4 regions of the Streptomyces sp. NPDC051104 genome follow, and region 2 is predicted to be linked to each of the others. Evidence: riboswitches for the same ligand, from Rfam matches in the RefSeq annotation. Region 2 holds a riboswitch; each other region holds the start of a gene.

Region 1 (4,185 bases), on a different contig from region 2:
GTCGCGCGGGCGTCTCTCCGGGCATCTCTCCGGCCGTCGCGACGGGTCGGGCGGGCGTCTCTCCGGCCGCGGCAACCGGTCCGGCGGGTGCCTCCCCGACCGCGAGGACCGCCTAGCCGGCCGACCCGGCCGGCTCGTCGGAGCCCCCGGAGCCCCCGGAGCCCCCGAAGCTCCAGGATCCCCCGTGCCCGACCCCGGCACCCCCGTCCCCGCCCCCGGCGCGAGGGCCGTTCCGGTGCCCGCGTACGGAGGGGCCGAGGCGGAGGCCGCCACGGAGGCCGAGGAGCGGCGGATCTCGTACGCGCGGGCCTTTCTGCGGGGCCTGCCCGGGCTGCTGATCGTCGCCGGGTTCTGCTTCGACCTCCTCGCCCCGTCCGACTACACGGCCGGCCCCCTCTTCACCGCCGCGCCGCTCGTCGCCGCGCCCCTGTTCTCGTTGCGCGGCACCGTCCTCACCGGCACGGCGGCCGTCGTCGTGGTCCTCGGGGTCCACCTCGGGCTCGGCGTGCTCGGAAAGGCGGGCGAGGTCACCGAGGTGGCCACGGTCACCACCGTCGCCGCCCTCGCCGTCCTCCTCAACGTGCTGGTCCGCCGCAACGTCGCCCGCCTCGCGTCCGCCCGCCAGATCGCCGAGGCCGCGCAGCGTGCGGTGCTGCCCGAGCCCGCCGCCCGGATCGGTGGGCTGGACATCGCCGCCCGCTACGAGGCCGCGCAGGCCGACGCGTTCATCGGCGGCGACCTGTACACCGTCCAGGACTCCCCGCACGGGGTACGGCTCGTCGTCGGCGACGTACGCGGCAAGGGCATGGGCGCCGTGACCGCCGTGGCCGTCGTGATCGGGGCCTTCCGGGAGGCCGCCGAACAGGAGCCCACGCTCGAGGCCGTCGCCCAGCGCCTGGAGCGGGCGCTGATGCGCGACCGCGCCGGGCGCGAGGGGCCCGACGTGTACGAGGGGTTCACCACCGCGATCCTCGCCGAGATCCCGCACGGCTCCGGCGTCGTCCGCATCGTCAACCGCGGCCACCCCGCCCCGCTGCTCCTGCTCCCGGACGGTTCCCTGCGAGAACTGGAGGCCCGCGAGCCCGCGCTGCCGCTCGGCATGGGCGACCTCGGCGTCTGGCCCGACCGGGTGGAGGAGTGGGACTTCCCGCCCGGCTCGACGCTGCTCTTCCACACCGACGGCGTCTCGGAGGCACGGGACGCGCACGGCCGGTTCTACGACCCCGCCGTCCGCCTCGCCGGACGGGTCTTCCCCGGCCCCGGCGCCCTGCTGAGCACCATCACGCGCGAGGTCGCCCGGCACACCGGCGGCCGCGGCACGGACGACATGGCTCTGCTGGCCGTGCGCCGGCCCGGGCGCCCCCTGGCGCGGTGACGAGGAGTGAGTGAGCCATGCCCCTCCGCATAAGAACTGACATACTGTCAATACCCATGAGGTCGATGAGGCGGGGGCGACTCGCCCGATTTCCTCCGTTCAGGCCATGAAAGTCCTGGCCAGCGGCAATGAACGGATCTGCCTGAACGGCTTGGAATACAGGCCGCGGGTCTATTAACGTTCGATAACGCAGCGCGGTCGTCCCAGCCGTCACCGAAGGCGGCTCCGTGCGCGCCTGCCGAATCCCGCAAGGGAGCCGGGGAACCACCACCTTGGGGTGAATCACGCGGATACCGCCGTGCCGCACGGCCGGTATACGCGCGTAGGAGACCTTCCTGCTCCGAACCCGTCAGCTAACCCGGTAGGCGAGACGGAAGGAAAGGAGTGCGCCCACGTGGCGTTCAACCGGCCTGCCCAGAGCACCTCGTTCGCCCCGAACGGTACTCAGACGCTCGACGTCGCACCCGGTATCGACGAGGGCCCCTGGGAGGAGTGGAACCCCACCGAGGACTCCGTCCGCCCCGTCCGCGGCCGGCACCGCGTCGCCAAGCAGCGCGGGGGCGGGCTCGCCCGCAGCTCCACCGTCCTCGGCGTCGGTGTGATGGCCGCCGTCGGCGCGGGCGGCATGGCCACCGCCCAGTCCGGCAAGCCGCCGGTGTCCATATCCCTGCCGGACCTCTCCTCGGTCACGGAATCCGCCAAGGCGCTCATCGGCGACGACTCCGGCGCCCCCGAGAGCTCGGCCACCGCTCTCAGCAGCGTCGGCCGGACCGACGCCGGTGATGCCACCGACGCCGCCGGTTCGAAGGGCGCGGGCGAGGCGCTGCGCGCCCGGATCATGCAGCAGGCCGAGTCCCAGCAGGACCGGATCGCGCAGGAGGCGGCGCAGGCCGCCGAGGACGCCGCCGTGAAGAAGGCCGCCGCCGCGGCGGCCAAGGCACAGGACGACGCGCAGGCCAAGGCCGCCGCCGAGAAGAAGAAGGCGCAGGAGGCCGCGCGGCTCGCCGCACTCGCCCGGCAGTTCACGCTGCCGACCTCCTCCTACACCCTCACCTCCCACTTCGGCGACGCCGGTGCCATGTGGTCCTCCGGCTTCCACACCGGCCTGGACTTCGCCGCGCCCACCGGCACGCTCATCAAGGCCGTCCACAGCGGCACGATCACGGAGGCGGGCTGGGCCGGCTCGTACGGCTACCGCACGATCCTCACCCTCGACGACGGCACCGAGCTGTGGTTCTGCCACCAGTCGTCGATCAGCGTCACGGTCGGGCAGAAGGTCGGCACGGGCGACGTCATCGGCCGCGTGGGCGCGACCGGCAACGTCACCGGGCCACACCTGCACCTGGAGGTCCACCCGAACGGCGGCGCCGCGATCGACCCGCTGGCCTGGCTGCGCGGCAAGGGCCTCAACCCCTGACCCCACCCCCGCAAAGAGCGCGATCGTTTGCAAGATCTTTGCGGGCTTTCCGGAAGACGCCGCCCGGTCCGGGCGTTGACACAGAACATGACTTCTCTTCGCAAACTGGGTTCTTCCGATCTCGAGGTCTTCCCGCTGTCCCTCGGCGGCAACGTCTTCGGCTGGACCGCCGACGAGACGCAGTCCTTCGCCGTCCTCGACGCATACACGGAGGCGGGCGGGAACTTCATCGACACGGCCGACTCGTACTCGGCCTGGGTGCCGGGCAACAAGGGCGGCGAGTCCGAGACCATCATCGGCAAGTGGGTGAAGGCGCGCGGCAACCGCTCCGACGTGGTCATCGCGACCAAGGTCAGCCAGCACCCCGACTACCAGGGCCTGACCGCCGCCAACATCAAGGCCGCGGCCGACGCGTCCCTGCGCCGTCTGGACACCGACTACATCGATCTCTACTACACCCACTTCGACAAGCCTGAGGTGCCGGTCGAGGAGATCATCGGCGCGCTCGACGAGCTGGTGAAGGCGGGCAAGGTGCGCGCCATCGCCGCCTCCAACATCTCCGCCGAGCGCCTCCAGGAGTCCCTGGACTTCTCGGACCGCGAGAACCTGGCGCGGTACGTGGCGCTGCAGCCGCACTACAACCTGGTCTCGCGCGACACCTACGAGGGTGCGCTGCAGGACCTCGCCTCCCGGGCGGGGCTCGCGGCGATTCCCTACTTCGCGCTGGCGTCGGGCTTCCTGACCGGCAAGTACCGGCCGGGTACGACGGTGGAGTCGGCACGCGCGGAGGGCGCGGCCAAGCACCTGGCGACCGAGCGCGGGCAGCGGGTCCTGACGGCCCTGGACGAGGTCGCCGAGGCCCGGGGCGCCGAGATCCCGACGGTGGCGCTCGCCTGGCTGGCGGCCCAGCCGACGGTCGCGGCACCGATCGCCTCGGCGCGGACGGTGGAGCAGCTGCCTGCGCTGCTGGCCGTCGCGGACCTGACGCTGACGGACGAGGACGTGGCCAAGCTGACGGAGGCGTCGGCGTAGCCCGGCAGACGGCGGAGTCCGGCGGTGCCGAGCGCGCGTCAACTCCTAGGCGCGATAGGGGTTGTACTCCGGATACGGCACCGCCGGACCGTACTGCGGCATCGCAGGGCCGTACTGCGGCGCCACCGGGCCGTACCGCGGCATGGCAGGGCCGTACTGCGGCGCCCTCTGGAACGCCACGTGCCCGTACCCCGGCCACAGCGGCGGAGCCGCCGGTGCCGTCGCCCGTGCCGCATACGCCAGCGCCGGCCGCGCCACCTCCCGGCGCGCCCACAGCTCGGTCAGCAACTCCCGTTCCCGTACGACGAAATCGGCGCCCGCCCGCCCCCGGCGCCCCCGGTGGCGCAGGAACGCCAGCGAC
Region 2 (4,185 bases):
TTCCGCACCTACTACGCGCCGAACAACGCGGTGCTGTCCGTCGTCGGCGACATCGACCCCCAGCAGACCCTCGCCTGGATCGAGAAGTACTTCGGGTCCATCCCGTCCCACGACGGCAAGCCCCAGCCGCGCGACGGCTCGCTGCCCGAGATCATCGGCGAGCAGCTGCGCGAGGTCGTCGAGGAGGAGGTTCCGGCGCGTGCCCTGATGGCCGCCTACCGGCTGCCGCAGGACGGCACACGCGCGTCCGACGCGGCCGACCTGGCGCTCACGATCCTCGGCGGCGGCGAGTCCTCCCGCCTGTACAACCGGCTCGTGCGCCGTGACCGCACCGCAGTCGCCGCCGGCTTCGGCCTGCTGCGGCTCGCCGGGGCGCCCTCGCTGGGGTGGCTGGACGTGAAGACCTCCGGCGACGTGGAGGTGCCCGTCATCGAGGCCGCCATCGACGAGGAACTCGCCCGGTTCGCCGAGCGGGGCCCGACGGCCGAGGAAATGGAGCGCGCCCAGGCCCAGTTGGAGCGCGAGTGGCTGGACCGGCTCGGCACGGTCGCGGGCCGCGCCGACGAACTGTGCCGGTACGCCGTGCTGTTCGGCGACCCCCAGCTCGCCCTGACCGCCGTGAAGCGCGTGCTCGAGGTCACCGCCGAGGAGGTGCAGGAGATCGCCAAGGCCCGCCTGCGCCCCGACAACCGCGCGGTGCTCGTGTACGAACCGGTCGCGGCCGAGGCCCCGGAAGCAGCCGAGACCACCGACGAGACCGAGGAGTCGGCGAAGTGAGCGAGCTCGCGACCATGGAGTTCCACCCGCAGCCCGAGCCCGGCGAGGCCCGGCCCTGGGCGTTCCCGGCGCCCGAGCGCGGCACGCTCGACAACGGCCTGACCGTGCTGCGCTGCCACCGCCCCGGCCAGCAGGTCGTCGCCGTCGAGGTGCTCCTCGACGCGCCCCTGGACGCCGAGCCGGCCGGCCTCGACGGCGTCGCCACGATCATGGCGCGCGCCTTCTCCGAGGGCACCGACAAGCACTCCGCCGAGGAGTTCGCCGCCGAGCTGGAGCGCTGCGGCGCCACCCTCGACTCGCACGCCGACCACCCCGGCGTCCGCCTCTCCCTGGAGGTGCCGGTTTCCCGCCTCCCCAAGGCGCTCGGACTGCTCGCCGACGCCCTGAGGTCGCCGGCGTTCGCGGACAGCGAGGTGGAGCGCCTGGTGCGCAACCGCCTCGACGAGATCCCGCACGAGATGGCCAACCCGGCCCGCCGCGCCGCCAAGGAGCTCTCCAAGGAGCTGTTCGCGGCGTCCTCGCGCATGTCGCGCCCGCGTCAGGGCACCGAGGAGACGGTCGCGAGCATCGACGCCGCGGCCGTCCGTGCCTTCTACGAGCGGTATGTGCGCCCCGCGACGTCCACCGCGGTCGTGGTCGGCGACCTCACCGGGATCGATCTGGACGAACTCCTCGGGGACACCCTCGGCGCCTGGACGGGGGAGCCCTCCAAGCCGCGTCCGGTGCCCCCGGTGACCGCCGACGACACCGGCCGCGTGATCATCGTGGACCGTCCCGGCGCCGTCCAGACACAGCTGCTCATCGGCCGTGTCGGGCCCGACCGCCACGACCGCGTGTGGCCCGCCCAGGTGCTCGGCACGTACTGCCTCGGCGGCACCCTCACCTCCCGCCTGGACCGCGTCCTGCGCGAGGAGAAGGGCTACACCTACGGGGTGCGGGCCTTCGGGCAGGTGCTGCGCTCCGCGCCCGACGGCACGGGCGCCGCGATGCTCGCCATCAGCGGCTCCGTCGACACGCCGAACACCGGCCCGGCGCTCGACGACCTGTGGAAGGTGCTTCGCATCCTCGCCGCCGAGGGCCTGACGGACGCCGAGCGCGACGTCGCCGTACAGAACCTGGTGGGGGTGGCACCGCTGAAGTTCGAGACGGCGGCGGCCGTCGCGAGCACGCTCGCCGACCAGGTCGAGCAGCACCTGCCGGACGACTACCAGTCGACGCTGTATCAGCAGCTGACCGCCACGGGCACGGTGGAGGCCACCGCGGCCGTGGTGAACGCCTTCCCGGTGGACCGTCTGGTCACCGTGCTGGTGGGCGACGCCGCGCAGATCAAGGAGCCCGTCGAGGCGCTCGGCATCGGCGAAGTGAGCGTCGTCGCCGCCGAGTAGAGCGCACAGCACGCGCGCGTGCGCCGCGCCCAGTCCCGGGGCCCTGGTGACTTTCCGTGTCACCAGGGCCCCGCCCATTGGCGGGTTTGTCCGTATTGCCACAGAGGTTGCCTCTCTGCCCTGTGGGATGCGCTACAAACCCCGTTCTGCGTTTGCTGATTGAAAGACGGTCCCCTTAGCGTCGTTCGGGCTGTCCGTCAGGCAGTGCGCCGCACCCGCGGCACCGGACAGTCATCGCCGAGTCCCCGTACGGCGCGAGCCAGGGGAGCCGGGGACCCAAAACCACAGTCCCTGGGGTGAATCGGGCGCGAGCCCGTAGGAGACCTTCCTGCTCCGAACCCGTCAGCTAACCCGGTAGGCGAGAGGGAAGGAAAGGACCAGCCACTTCATGGCGTTCACCTGCGCCACCGGGAAGCACCGTCGCCCGAGCCGTGTGAAGCGTACGACTGCGAACGCCGTCGGCGTGGCAGCGCTCACCACCACCGGTGTCATCGGCACCCTGGCCGCCCCGGCCCTCGCCGCCGGCGCCCCCGTCGAGCAGACCGGGCTGCTCCAGGCCGTCACCCTCGGTGGCTCGGTCGCCGAGAAGATCGACGCACAGGCCGCCGCCCAGAAGCAGGCCGCCGCCCAGAAGCGGGCCGAGGAGGCCGCGCGCAGGAAGGCCGCCGAGAAGGCCCGCCAGGAGCGCGAGGCCAAGGAGCGGGCCGCGCGCGAGGCCGAGCGCAGGCGTCTCAACGCGTTCGTGCCGCCGATCTCCGACTCCTTCGTGTCCACCGGTTACAAGACCGGCGGCTCCCTGTGGTCCTCCGGCTCCCACACCGGCATCGACTTCCACGCCGCCACCGGCACGCCCGTGCACGCCGTCGGCGCCGGTACCGTCGTGCAGACCGGCTGGGGCGGCGCGTACGGCAACCAGATCGTCATCAGGATGAACGACGGCACCTACACCCAGTACGGCCACCTGTCGTCCATCGGCGTCTCCGTGGGCCAGCGGGTCGTCCCCGGCCGGCAGATAGCCCTCGCCGGGTCCACCGGCAACACCACCGGGCCGCACCTGCACTTCGAGGCGCGCACCACCCCCGAGTACGGCTCGGACATCGACCCCGTCGCCTACCTGCGCTCGCACGGCGTGAACGTCTGACGGCCCGCGCCCGCGACAGGCGCGCCCGCACCCGACGGCCCCGGCTGATCAGCCGGGGCCGTCGTCGTCTTTCGAACGGCTGCGTGTCCAAAAAATATCCCTGGATTCCGACCTGCCGTCGGAAATTCCGGCCCACTGCAATAGAGTCGGTCGAACACGAGTCAATCGCGTACGTTTCACGGGGATTAAGGCGGAGGTCGGTCATGCGTATTCCGGCGCACTCGGTCTGCACGGCGATCCGTGATGACATCGTCGCGGGTGTCTACGAGCGCGGCAGCCGGCTCACCGAGGAACTCCTCGCGCGCCGCTACGGCGTCTCCCGCGTTCCCGTGCGCGAGGCGCTGCGCACCCTGGAGGCCGAGGGCTTCGTGGTCACCCGCCGGCACGCGGGCGCGTGCGTGGCGGAACCCAGCGAGCAGGAGGCCGTCGACCTGCTGGAGATGCGGATGCTGCTGGAGCCGCTCGGGGCCGCCCGGGCAGCGCAGCGGCGTACCGAGGCCCATCTCAAGGTGCTGCGTGGCCTGGTCAGACTGGGCCAGGAGCGGGCCAGGAGGGGCAACAGCGAGGATCTGCGCTCCCTGGGCGGCTGGTTCCACGAGACGCTGGCGCAGGCCGGCGGGAGCCCCGCGCTGACCTCGACGCTGGCCCAGCTGCGGCACAAGATCACGTGGATGTACGCGGTCGACGCGCCGGTCGACCCCGTTGAGTCCTGGGCCGAGCACGGCGGCATCGTGGACGCCGTCGCACGCGGGGACGGCGAGCGGGCGCGGGCGATCACGGCGCTGCACACGGAACGCTCCACTGCCGCGCACCGGCTCCGCTTTCCCGGCGGGACGGACCGCCCGGACCGTGTGAGGACTTCGCAACACCCCGTAAACACGT
Region 3 (4,185 bases), on a different contig from region 2:
TACCGCGCGGCCTTGCGCCGCCCGTCGCGTACGTCCTCGACCTCCCCGGCGGGTGTGCTGTCGTCGGATTCGTACGGTGCCATGTGTGCCTTACCTCCGTCGTCGGCGGCGGCCTGCTGTCTGTGCACTCGTCCACCCCTGCGCCGCCATTCTCCCCCGGACTCCTGTGAGGTGGTCCTCTCCATATGACCAAATCACCGGGAGGGAAGCGTCAGACCGCGGGGCCAACTCCGCGTACTCCTGGGGTATGACATGACGGGCGGGGCACGGCGCCCCACCCGTAGGGGTTGTCAGGGCGTACCGAAAGGCGTGGGACGTGGCACACGCCGGGCGGGGGGCTCAGGGAACGCCTGGCGCGTCACCCCGCCCGGTGCACCACCGCGTCGCACATCTCCGTCAGGGCCGCCTTCGCGCCGCAGTCCGGCAGCGGGGCCAGGGCCGAGCGGGCGTCCTCCGCGTAGCGGACGGCGTCGCGGCGGGCCTGCTCGAGGGCCGGGTGGACCCGGAGGCGGGCGAGGGCGTCGGCGTGGCGGGCGTCGTCCGTGAGGTCGGAGGCCAGCAGCTCGCACAGGGCGACATCCTCCGGCAGCCCGTGCCGCTGGGCGCGCTCGCGCAGGCGCAGGACCGGGAGGGTCGCGATGCCCTCGCGCAGGTCCGTCCCCGGCGTCTTGCCGGACTCGTGGGAGTCGGAGGCGATGTCCAGGACGTCGTCGGCCAGCTGGAACGCCACGCCGAGACGCTCGCCGTACTGCGTCAGCACGTCCACGACCGTCTCGTCGGCGCCCGACATCATCGCGCCGAAGCGGCACGCCACCGCCACCAGGGAGCCCGTCTTGCCGGCGAGGACGTCGAGGTAGTGCTCCACCGGGTCACGGCCGTCCCGCGGGCCCGCCGTCTCCAGGATCTGGCCGGTGACGAGCCGCTCGAACGCCTGCGCCTGGATACGGACCGCCTCCGGGCCGAGGTCGGCCAGGATGTGGGACGCGCGGGCGAACAGGAAGTCGCCGGTGAGAACCGCCACCGAGTTGCCCCAGCGGCTGTTCGCGCTGGCCACCCCGCGCCGCACATCGGCCTCGTCCATCACGTCGTCGTGGTACAGCGTGGCGAGGTGGGTGAGCTCCACGACCACGGCCGAAGGGACGACCCCCGGCGCGTACGGGTCACCGAACTGTGCCGCGAGCATGACGAGCAGCGGCCGGAACCGCTTCCCGCCCGCGCGCACGAGATGCTGCGCGGCCTCGGTGATGAAGGGCACCTCGCTCTTCGTGGCGTCGAGCAGCCCTTCCTCGACAGCGGCCAATCCGGCCTGGACATCGGCTTCCAGAGCCTGGTCCCGCACGCTCAGCCCGAACGGCCCGACGACGGTCACGTGAGGTCTCCTGTCTGCTGACGTCTGCTGACGATCACACGGTCGGTATCGAGGTCGGTCACTTGATCGATGACGCGTCAGGGCGACTCGGCTCACCGAGTTTGTCGATCTGTCGCCGCCATCACTCAAGTCAGCGTATCCGGTCAGGTTTCGATCACCACGAGTGCCCGCTGTTCCAGGCCGGGCGGTATCGGATCACGAGAGGCATGTTCTTGATCAGGTGATACGAGCGGGTTTGGAGCGACACAGCGGAAAGCTGCCCCACCTGGTGGCCGGCGACGCGCACCGGTCCCCTGAAACACCCCCTCGCATCCCACCTCCGGAGCAGCCCGGCACCCCCAAGGCCTTCGCAGGGCCACGCGGCCCGGCCGCCCCGCCCGGCGCCATCACCCGGCCGAGCGCACACCCAGTCTCGACGGGGACGCGCGGAACGCCGAGGCACGCGCGCGTACAGATCCACAGGGCGTGACGAGATGGCATGAGGAGTGACGTCGGTCACGCCCTCCGATCCGGAGATGCGGATTCCCGTAGACCCGACCGATGTCCGAATTGCCGTAATTCGTCCCCATAAAAGCCGCCACTCGAGGGCAACAATCGAGCCTTTTGTCCGAATTGCCGCCCCAGGGCTCTGGATTAGAGGTGGCGATCAAGGAAAGCACGAGTGAATTAGCTCACGCCACCGGTAGGCGGTGCGGAGCATGCGGAATCTCAACTTCTCCTTTACTTATGCCAACTTGAACTGTGCTCAACAAAATGGATCACATCCCTTATTCCCGCATTTCATGGTCATTTACCTCGGACTGCGACTTCCAGGCTTGTTCCCGACATGTGCTCTCGCATACCTTCCCAATCGATCCGGGCGGACCGCCGAATCCTGCCGCCGCCCGCGATCCATTGACCACCACGGCAGGAGCGGGGGACCCAGGTAAGTCGCCGGACCGGGCACAGCGCCGGAACGGCTTGGGGTGAAGCCGATTCCTCGACACCGAGGACACGGCCGGGCACCTCCCAGCCCGAACCCGACAGCTCACCTCGCAGGCGCCGGAGAGGACTACGACATGCCCGCTTTCGCCCTGCCCGCACGCCGTCGGGACCGCCGCTCCAAGGCCGCGCGCCTCACCCGTGCCCTCGCTGTCGCGGGGACGGGTGCCGCCGTTCTGGCCCTTCCGGTCCTGGGCGCGACCAGCGCTTCCGCCGCGACCCCCACCTCCGCGACGACCACGACCGCCGCCGCCAAGACGGTGACGACGCGCGCCGGAAACCTCGACAGCTGGATCCGTCAGTCGCTGGTCGTCATGCAGCAGCACGGGATCCCCGGCTCCTACTACGGCATCCACCGCAACGTGATGCGTGAGTCGTCGGGCAACCCGTCCGCCATCAACCTCTGGGACTCCAACGCCCGGATGGGCATCCCGTCCAAGGGCCTCCTCCAGGTCATCGACCCGACCTTCCGCGCGTACCACGTGCCGGGCACGTCCTGGAACATCTACGACCCGGTGGCGAACATCACGGCCGCGTGCAACTACGCCGCCCACCGGTACGGCTCCATCGACAACGTCCACAGCGCGTACTGACGCTGTGCGCCGCGCGTACCGGGGCTGAGGCCGAGGCCGAGGCCTAGCGGCCCCTGAAGAGTCGTTCGAGGACGACGGCGATGCCGTCGTCCTCGTTCGACTTCGTGATCTCGTCGGCGACCGCCTTGAGTTCGGGGTGGGCGTTCGCCATGGCGACGCCGTGCGCGGCCCAGTCGAACATCGGGATGTCGTTCGGCATGTCGCCGAACGCGATGGTCCGGCGCGGCCCCAGGCCCAGATACTCGGCGGCGAGCGCGAGCCCCGTCGCCTTGGTGATGCCGCATGGCTGGAGTTCGACCGTGCCGGGCCCGGACATGGTGACCGTCGCCAGCGAACCGACCGCGCTGCGCGCCACCGTCGCCAACTCGTCGTCGGCCAGGGCGTGATGGCGCAGCAGCACCTTGCTGATGGGCGCGCACCACAGGTCGTCGCGCCGTTGGACCCGCACCGCGGGCAGCGTGGGGTGCGGCATCCGGTAGCCGGGTTCGATGAGCGTGAGCCCGTCCACGCCGTCCTGGTCGACGGCCGCGTACACCTGCCCCACCTCGGCCTCGATCTTGCCCAGCGCGGTCTCGGCCAACTCCCGTTCCAGGGTGACGGAAAACAGCAGCCGGTCCGCGCCGGCGTCATACACCTGCGCGCCCTGTCCGCACACCGCGAGCCCCCTGCCGCCCAGGTCGTCGAGCAGCGGCCGCACCCTGGGCGCCGGACGCCCCGTCACCACGAGGTGCTGCGCGCCGGCCGCGGCGGCCCGCGCCAGCGCGTCCCTCGACCGGTCGGAGAGCGTGTCGTCACCGCGCAGCAGCGTCCCGTCCAGGTCAGTGGCGATGAGTGAATATGCGAGGGGTGCGGCCATGATCAGAGAATACGGATGGAACACCCCCACGACTCACCGCGAACCAGCCGACGCCCGGCCACCCGTCGTGAACCGGCCGACCCACGGCTGACCTACGGCCGACCTACGACTGACCTACGCCCGACCTCCGGGCGCCTGTCGAGCACCGGCCGGCCCCCGGCCCCCTGCCGAGCACCCGCCGACCTCCGGCCCCCTGCCGAGAACCGGTCGGCATCCGGCTCGACAACCGTGGCCCTTCCGAGAGGGGAGGGCCACGGGGTGGTCCGGTGGGCGGCCGGGTCAGCCGTGAGCCGTCGCCAGGTGCTTCGCCAGGCGCGGCGACGCGAACTCCGTGCCGCAGACGAACCGCATCACCGGTCCGTAGGAGGCCGCCGCCGGCAGGCCCG
Region 4 (4,185 bases), on a different contig from region 2:
TTGCTCTTCAGGACCTTCTTCAGCGTGTGGTAGACCTCGGTGCCCCAGCGCAGGGCCTCGGAGAAGGACTCCGCGCCGATCGGGGCGATCATGAACTCCTGGATGTCCACGTTGGAGTCGGCGTGCGAGCCGCCGTTCAGGATGTTCATCATCGGCACCGGCAGCAGGTGCGCGTTCGGGCCGCCCAGGTAACGGAACAGGGGCAGGTCGCTCGCCTCGGAGGCGGCGTGGGCGACGGCGAGGGAGACGCCGAGGATCGCGTTGGCGCCGAGGGAGCCCTTGTTGTCGGTGGCGTCCAGGTCCATCATCGCCTGGTCGATCAGGCGCTGCTCGGTGGCGTCGTAGCCGACCAGCTCCGGGCCGATCTGCTCGATGACGGCGAGGACGGCCTTCTCGACACCCTTGCCCTGGTAGCGGTTGGGGTCACCGTCGCGGAGCTCGATGGCCTCGAAGGCGCCGGTGGAGGCGCCGGACGGGACGGCGGCACGACCCGTGCTGCCGTCGTCGAGGCCGACCTCGACCTCGACCGTGGGGTTGCCTCGGGAGTCCAGGATTTCCCGGGCTACGACGACGTCGATGGACGGCACGAGCATCTCCTTCTTGGATGTGACGCTGGAAGTGCGGGGCTGTCTGCCTTGCGGCTGTGCCTTGCGACTAGAGCCTAACCGCCCCGGGGTGTCGGCCGGCCTACCGACCGTCCCGTGGACAGGGTGACGGTACACATTGTTCCCGTCCGGAACAAAGGGCCGGGGAAAGGCGGGGTGAAATCCGCGCGGCCGGGCGGCGAAGCGGCCGGACGACAAAGGGGCCGGACAGCACAAAGCCCCGCTCCGGCGCGTACGGGGGAACACGCGCCGGAGCGGGGAGCCCGCGGGGACGGGGTGGGCCCTCACGTGACCCCCACGGTGGGGGTCACGCCTGGGAGGGGCCTGGGGCCGGCTACCGGGCGGCTGTCACTTCAGGTGCAGCTGCTGGCCCGGGTAGATCAGATCGGCGTCCTGGACGATGTCCTTGTTCAGGTCGAAGAGCTTCTGCCAGCCGCCCTGGACGTGGTGGCTCGCGGCGATCGAGCTGAGGGTGTCGCCCTTGACCACCTTGTACTCGCCGTCGCCCTTCTCGACCTTCCGGCCGGTCGGGGTGGTGACGGTCTTCTGCGGGGCCGGGCGCTGCGTGGAGCGGTTGGCCGCCTGCTGCTCGGTCGAGCGGGTGGTGCTCTTCGTGGTGGTGGTGCTCTTCGCGCTGCTCGAGGAGCCGGTGGCCGCGGAACCGTTGTACGTGGCGCTGGTCAGACCCTTGCCGCACACCGGCCAGGCGCCCTTGCCCTGGCCCGCGAGGACCTTCTCCGCGATGGCTATCTGCTGGCCCTCGGTGGCCAGGTCGGCGCGGGAGGCGTAGGCGGTGCCGCCGTACGCGGCCCAGGTGGAGTTCGTGAACTGCAGACCACCGTAGAAGCCGTTGCCGGTGTTGATGTGCCAGTTGCCGCCGGACTCGCACCGGGCGACGGCGTCCCACTGGGCGGCGGTGGCCGCGGAGGCGTTCCCGGCCGCGAGGAGCGGGCCGGCGATGGCAGCGCCGGCGACACCGGCGAGCGCGATGACACGGGTGGCCTTGGACGAGCGGCGGTGCTTACCGTTGCCGGAACACAGCATGGTTCGTTCCCCTCACCGACGCCTGCGAGGTGAGCTGTCGGGTTCGGGCCGGTTGAGTTGCCCGGCCGTGCCCCTTGCGGGACACGGCTTCACCCCGAGCCGCTTCCGGTCAACTCCCGGACGCGGCGCCTACCTTGGGTCCCCCGCTCCTGCCTACGGCGCTTGACGCGACGACTGTTCCCGTACGGCCGCTGGCAGGATTCGGCGTTGCGACCGCAGGGGCTCGCTGTGGCGAGCGATCACGACCGTAAGCAGTCGATCGCCGGAATTTCAAAGACGATCAGGGCTTATGAGACTCATATCTCACTTTCGCCAAATAGGACATTCGGCGCTAAATGGGTCGCGAACTTCCGTCATACAAAGGGCAGTTCAGGACGACCCGCCGGTCGGGTCGACGTCGAGCGCAAGGCTCTGACCGGGGAGGATGAGGTTCGGATCGGCACCGACCGTCTGCTTGTTCGCCTCGTACAGCGCCGTCCATCCGCCGCCGAGGTCAAGGGAGTCGGCGATGGACGACAGATTGTCCCCGGGGCGGACGGTGTACGAGCCGTCGACGGCGTCGCGCGCGTCCGCGGTGCCGCGTGAGGCGTGCCGGCCGGACGCGTCCGACGCACGGCCGTCCGCGGCACTCTCTTCGGCGCTGTCTCCGCGGTGACGACCGGCACCCGAGGTCTCGGTCGAACTCGCCCCCGGCGAGGCATCGCTCTGTGCCGACTTGCCCGACTCATCGCTCTTCGACGTGGCCGTCGGCGCGCTACCGGACTCCTGTGCGCTCTTGGCTGTGTCGGCGCTCGACGCCCCGGACGAGGGCGAGGACGAGGAAGGCGAAGGGGACGAAGAGGATGAAGAAGGCGACGGAGTGGTCGACGCGGATGATCCGGACGAGTCGGACAGACCGGAGTCGATGCCGGAATCGAGGCCGGAGTCGGAGGACGATCCGCCGCCGGACGACGAGTCCCCGGCGACACCCGTGTCGACGTCGGCGGAGCCGGAGTCCCTGCTCAGACCGTTCAGCAGGCCGCAGGTGCCCCAGACCCCGACGCCCCCGGCCGCCAGGACCTTCTCGGCGACGGCGATCTGCTGTGAACGGCTCGCCTGGTCGGGGCTCGGCGCGTAGTCGAGACCGCCGAACTTGTCCCAGTCGTCCTGCGTCAGCTGCAGCCCGCCGTAGTGGCCGTTGCCGGTGTCCGCGCTCCATGAGCCGCCGCTGACGCAGTCCGCGACCTGGTCCCAGGTGGCGCCGGTGGCCGCGCTCGCGCCGGTGGCGCCGAGCAGCGGGATCGCGATCGCTGATCCGGTCACCCCTGCCGCGACGAGGAGAGCCGGAGCCTGACGGGGGCGACGGTGACGACCGTTCCCGGAGAGCATGCGGTTGCCTTTCACACGACAGCATCGACCGACGCGACGGCCGTGGCGTGCGGACCGCCGCGTTGCTGCGTGAACGTATCGGCACTAGATCGCTTGTCACAAGTTAATGCAGCGTAGATCACGTGAAGATCACAGAGGTGAGATCCTGTCACCTACTTGTGACCGTCCGTTTGTTCGCCGTGTCATGTCCGGATGTCGGCGGGACGTTCGTGACCTTTCTCCGGTACCGGTGTGAATGCCACGGGCAGCGTGCGCAGGCCCCGCATGATGAGTCCGCCGCGCCAGCGCAACGCGGACGGGTCGACCGCGAGCCGCAGGTCCGGCAGGCGGGTCAGGAGCGTGGCGAGCGCCGTCTGTCCCTCCAGGCGGGCCAGGGGCGCGCCCAGGCAGTAGTGGATGCCGTGCCCGTACCCGAGGTGCTGGTTGTCGCGGCGGGAGAGGTCGAGGACGTCCGGGTCGGCGAACCGCGCCGGGTCCCGGTCCGCGGCGGCCAGGACCACCAGGACGGGGTCGCCGGGGGCGATGTCCTGTCCGCCGACGGTGAGCGGCCGTGTGGCGAAACGCCAGGTGGCCAGCTCCACCGGGCCGTCGTAGCGCAGCAGCTCCTCGACGCCCGTCTCGAGCAGGTCGCGTTCCCCGGCGGCGAGCGACCGCTGCAGACGGGCCCGCTGCCCGGGGTGCCCGAGGAGCGCGAACGTGCCGTTCCCGATGAGGTTGACGGTGGTCTCGAACCCTGCGAAGAGCAGGATGAAGGCCATCGCGGCGGCCTCGTTCTCGGTGAGGTGCTCGCCGTGGTCGGAGGCGCGGATGAGCCCGGAGATGAGGTCCTCGCCGGGGCCGGGCTCGACGGGTAGCGCCAGGCGCTTGCGATGGATGAGGTCGGCGAGGTAGCCGCGCATCTTCTTCACGGACCGCGCGACGCCGCCCCTCGGTCCTCCCCCGTGGCGGATCATCATCCCGGCCCAGTCCCGGAAGTCGTCCTGGTCCTCGCGCGGGACGCCGAGCATGTCGCAGATGGCGTAGATGGGGAGCGGGAAGGCGAACTCGTGGATGAGGTCGGCCTCTCCCCTGCCCGCGAACCGGTCGATGAGCTGGTCGGTGAGTTCCTGGACCCGCGGCGCGAACTCCGCGACACGCCGGGGCGTGAAGGCCTTGGAGACGAGCCGGC

What was found. A riboswitch is a leader RNA that binds a small molecule or an ion and turns the genes downstream of it on or off. The one in region 2 is predicted to bind cyclic di-AMP.
Positions count from the first base shown of each region.
Region 1: it holds a riboswitch for cyclic di-AMP, as region 2 does, so the genes downstream of both, AB0N14_RS30810 (M23 family metallopeptidase) here and AB0N14_RS26145 (M23 family metallopeptidase) in region 2, are expected to answer to the same signal.
Region 3: it holds a riboswitch for cyclic di-AMP, as region 2 does, so the genes downstream of both, AB0N14_RS04250 (transglycosylase SLT domain-containing protein) here and AB0N14_RS26145 (M23 family metallopeptidase) in region 2, are expected to answer to the same signal.
Region 4: it holds a riboswitch for cyclic di-AMP, as region 2 does, so the genes downstream of both, AB0N14_RS17345 (transglycosylase family protein) here and AB0N14_RS26145 (M23 family metallopeptidase) in region 2, are expected to answer to the same signal.

Region 1 is NZ_JBFBBS010000033.1:19,547-23,731, reverse strand. It holds gene AB0N14_RS30815 (PP2C family protein-serine/threonine phosphatase) at 293-1,375, shown strand; cyclic di-AMP (ydaO/yuaA leader) riboswitch at 1,602-1,758, shown strand; gene AB0N14_RS30810 (M23 family metallopeptidase) at 1,770-2,792, shown strand; gene AB0N14_RS30805 (aldo/keto reductase) at 2,880-3,824, shown strand; gene AB0N14_RS30800 (PrsW family intramembrane metalloprotease) at 3,870-4,185, opposite strand, start outside.
Region 2 is NZ_JBFBBS010000022.1:75,512-79,696, forward strand. It holds gene AB0N14_RS26135 (pitrilysin family protein) at 1-777, shown strand, start outside; gene AB0N14_RS26140 (pitrilysin family protein) at 774-2,162, shown strand; cyclic di-AMP (ydaO/yuaA leader) riboswitch at 2,388-2,538, shown strand; gene AB0N14_RS26145 (M23 family metallopeptidase) at 2,551-3,303, shown strand; gene AB0N14_RS26150 (GntR family transcriptional regulator) at 3,507-4,185, shown strand, end outside.
Region 3 is NZ_JBFBBS010000001.1:863,811-867,995, forward strand. It holds gene AB0N14_RS04240 (sigma-E factor regulatory protein RseB domain-containing protein) at 1-83, opposite strand, end outside; gene AB0N14_RS04245 (polyprenyl synthetase family protein) at 359-1,369, opposite strand; cyclic di-AMP (ydaO/yuaA leader) riboswitch at 2,259-2,423, shown strand; gene AB0N14_RS04250 (transglycosylase SLT domain-containing protein) at 2,443-2,943, shown strand; gene AB0N14_RS04255 (HAD family hydrolase) at 2,987-3,799, opposite strand; partial or broken gene AB0N14_RS04260 (FAD-dependent oxidoreductase) at 4,079-4,185, opposite strand, start outside.
Region 4 is NZ_JBFBBS010000010.1:85,432-89,616, reverse strand. It holds gene eno (phosphopyruvate hydratase) at 1-593, opposite strand, end outside; gene AB0N14_RS17345 (transglycosylase family protein) at 954-1,649, opposite strand; cyclic di-AMP (ydaO/yuaA leader) riboswitch at 1,654-1,820, opposite strand; gene AB0N14_RS17340 (transglycosylase family protein) at 2,019-3,017, opposite strand; gene AB0N14_RS17335 (cytochrome P450) at 3,200-4,185, opposite strand, start outside.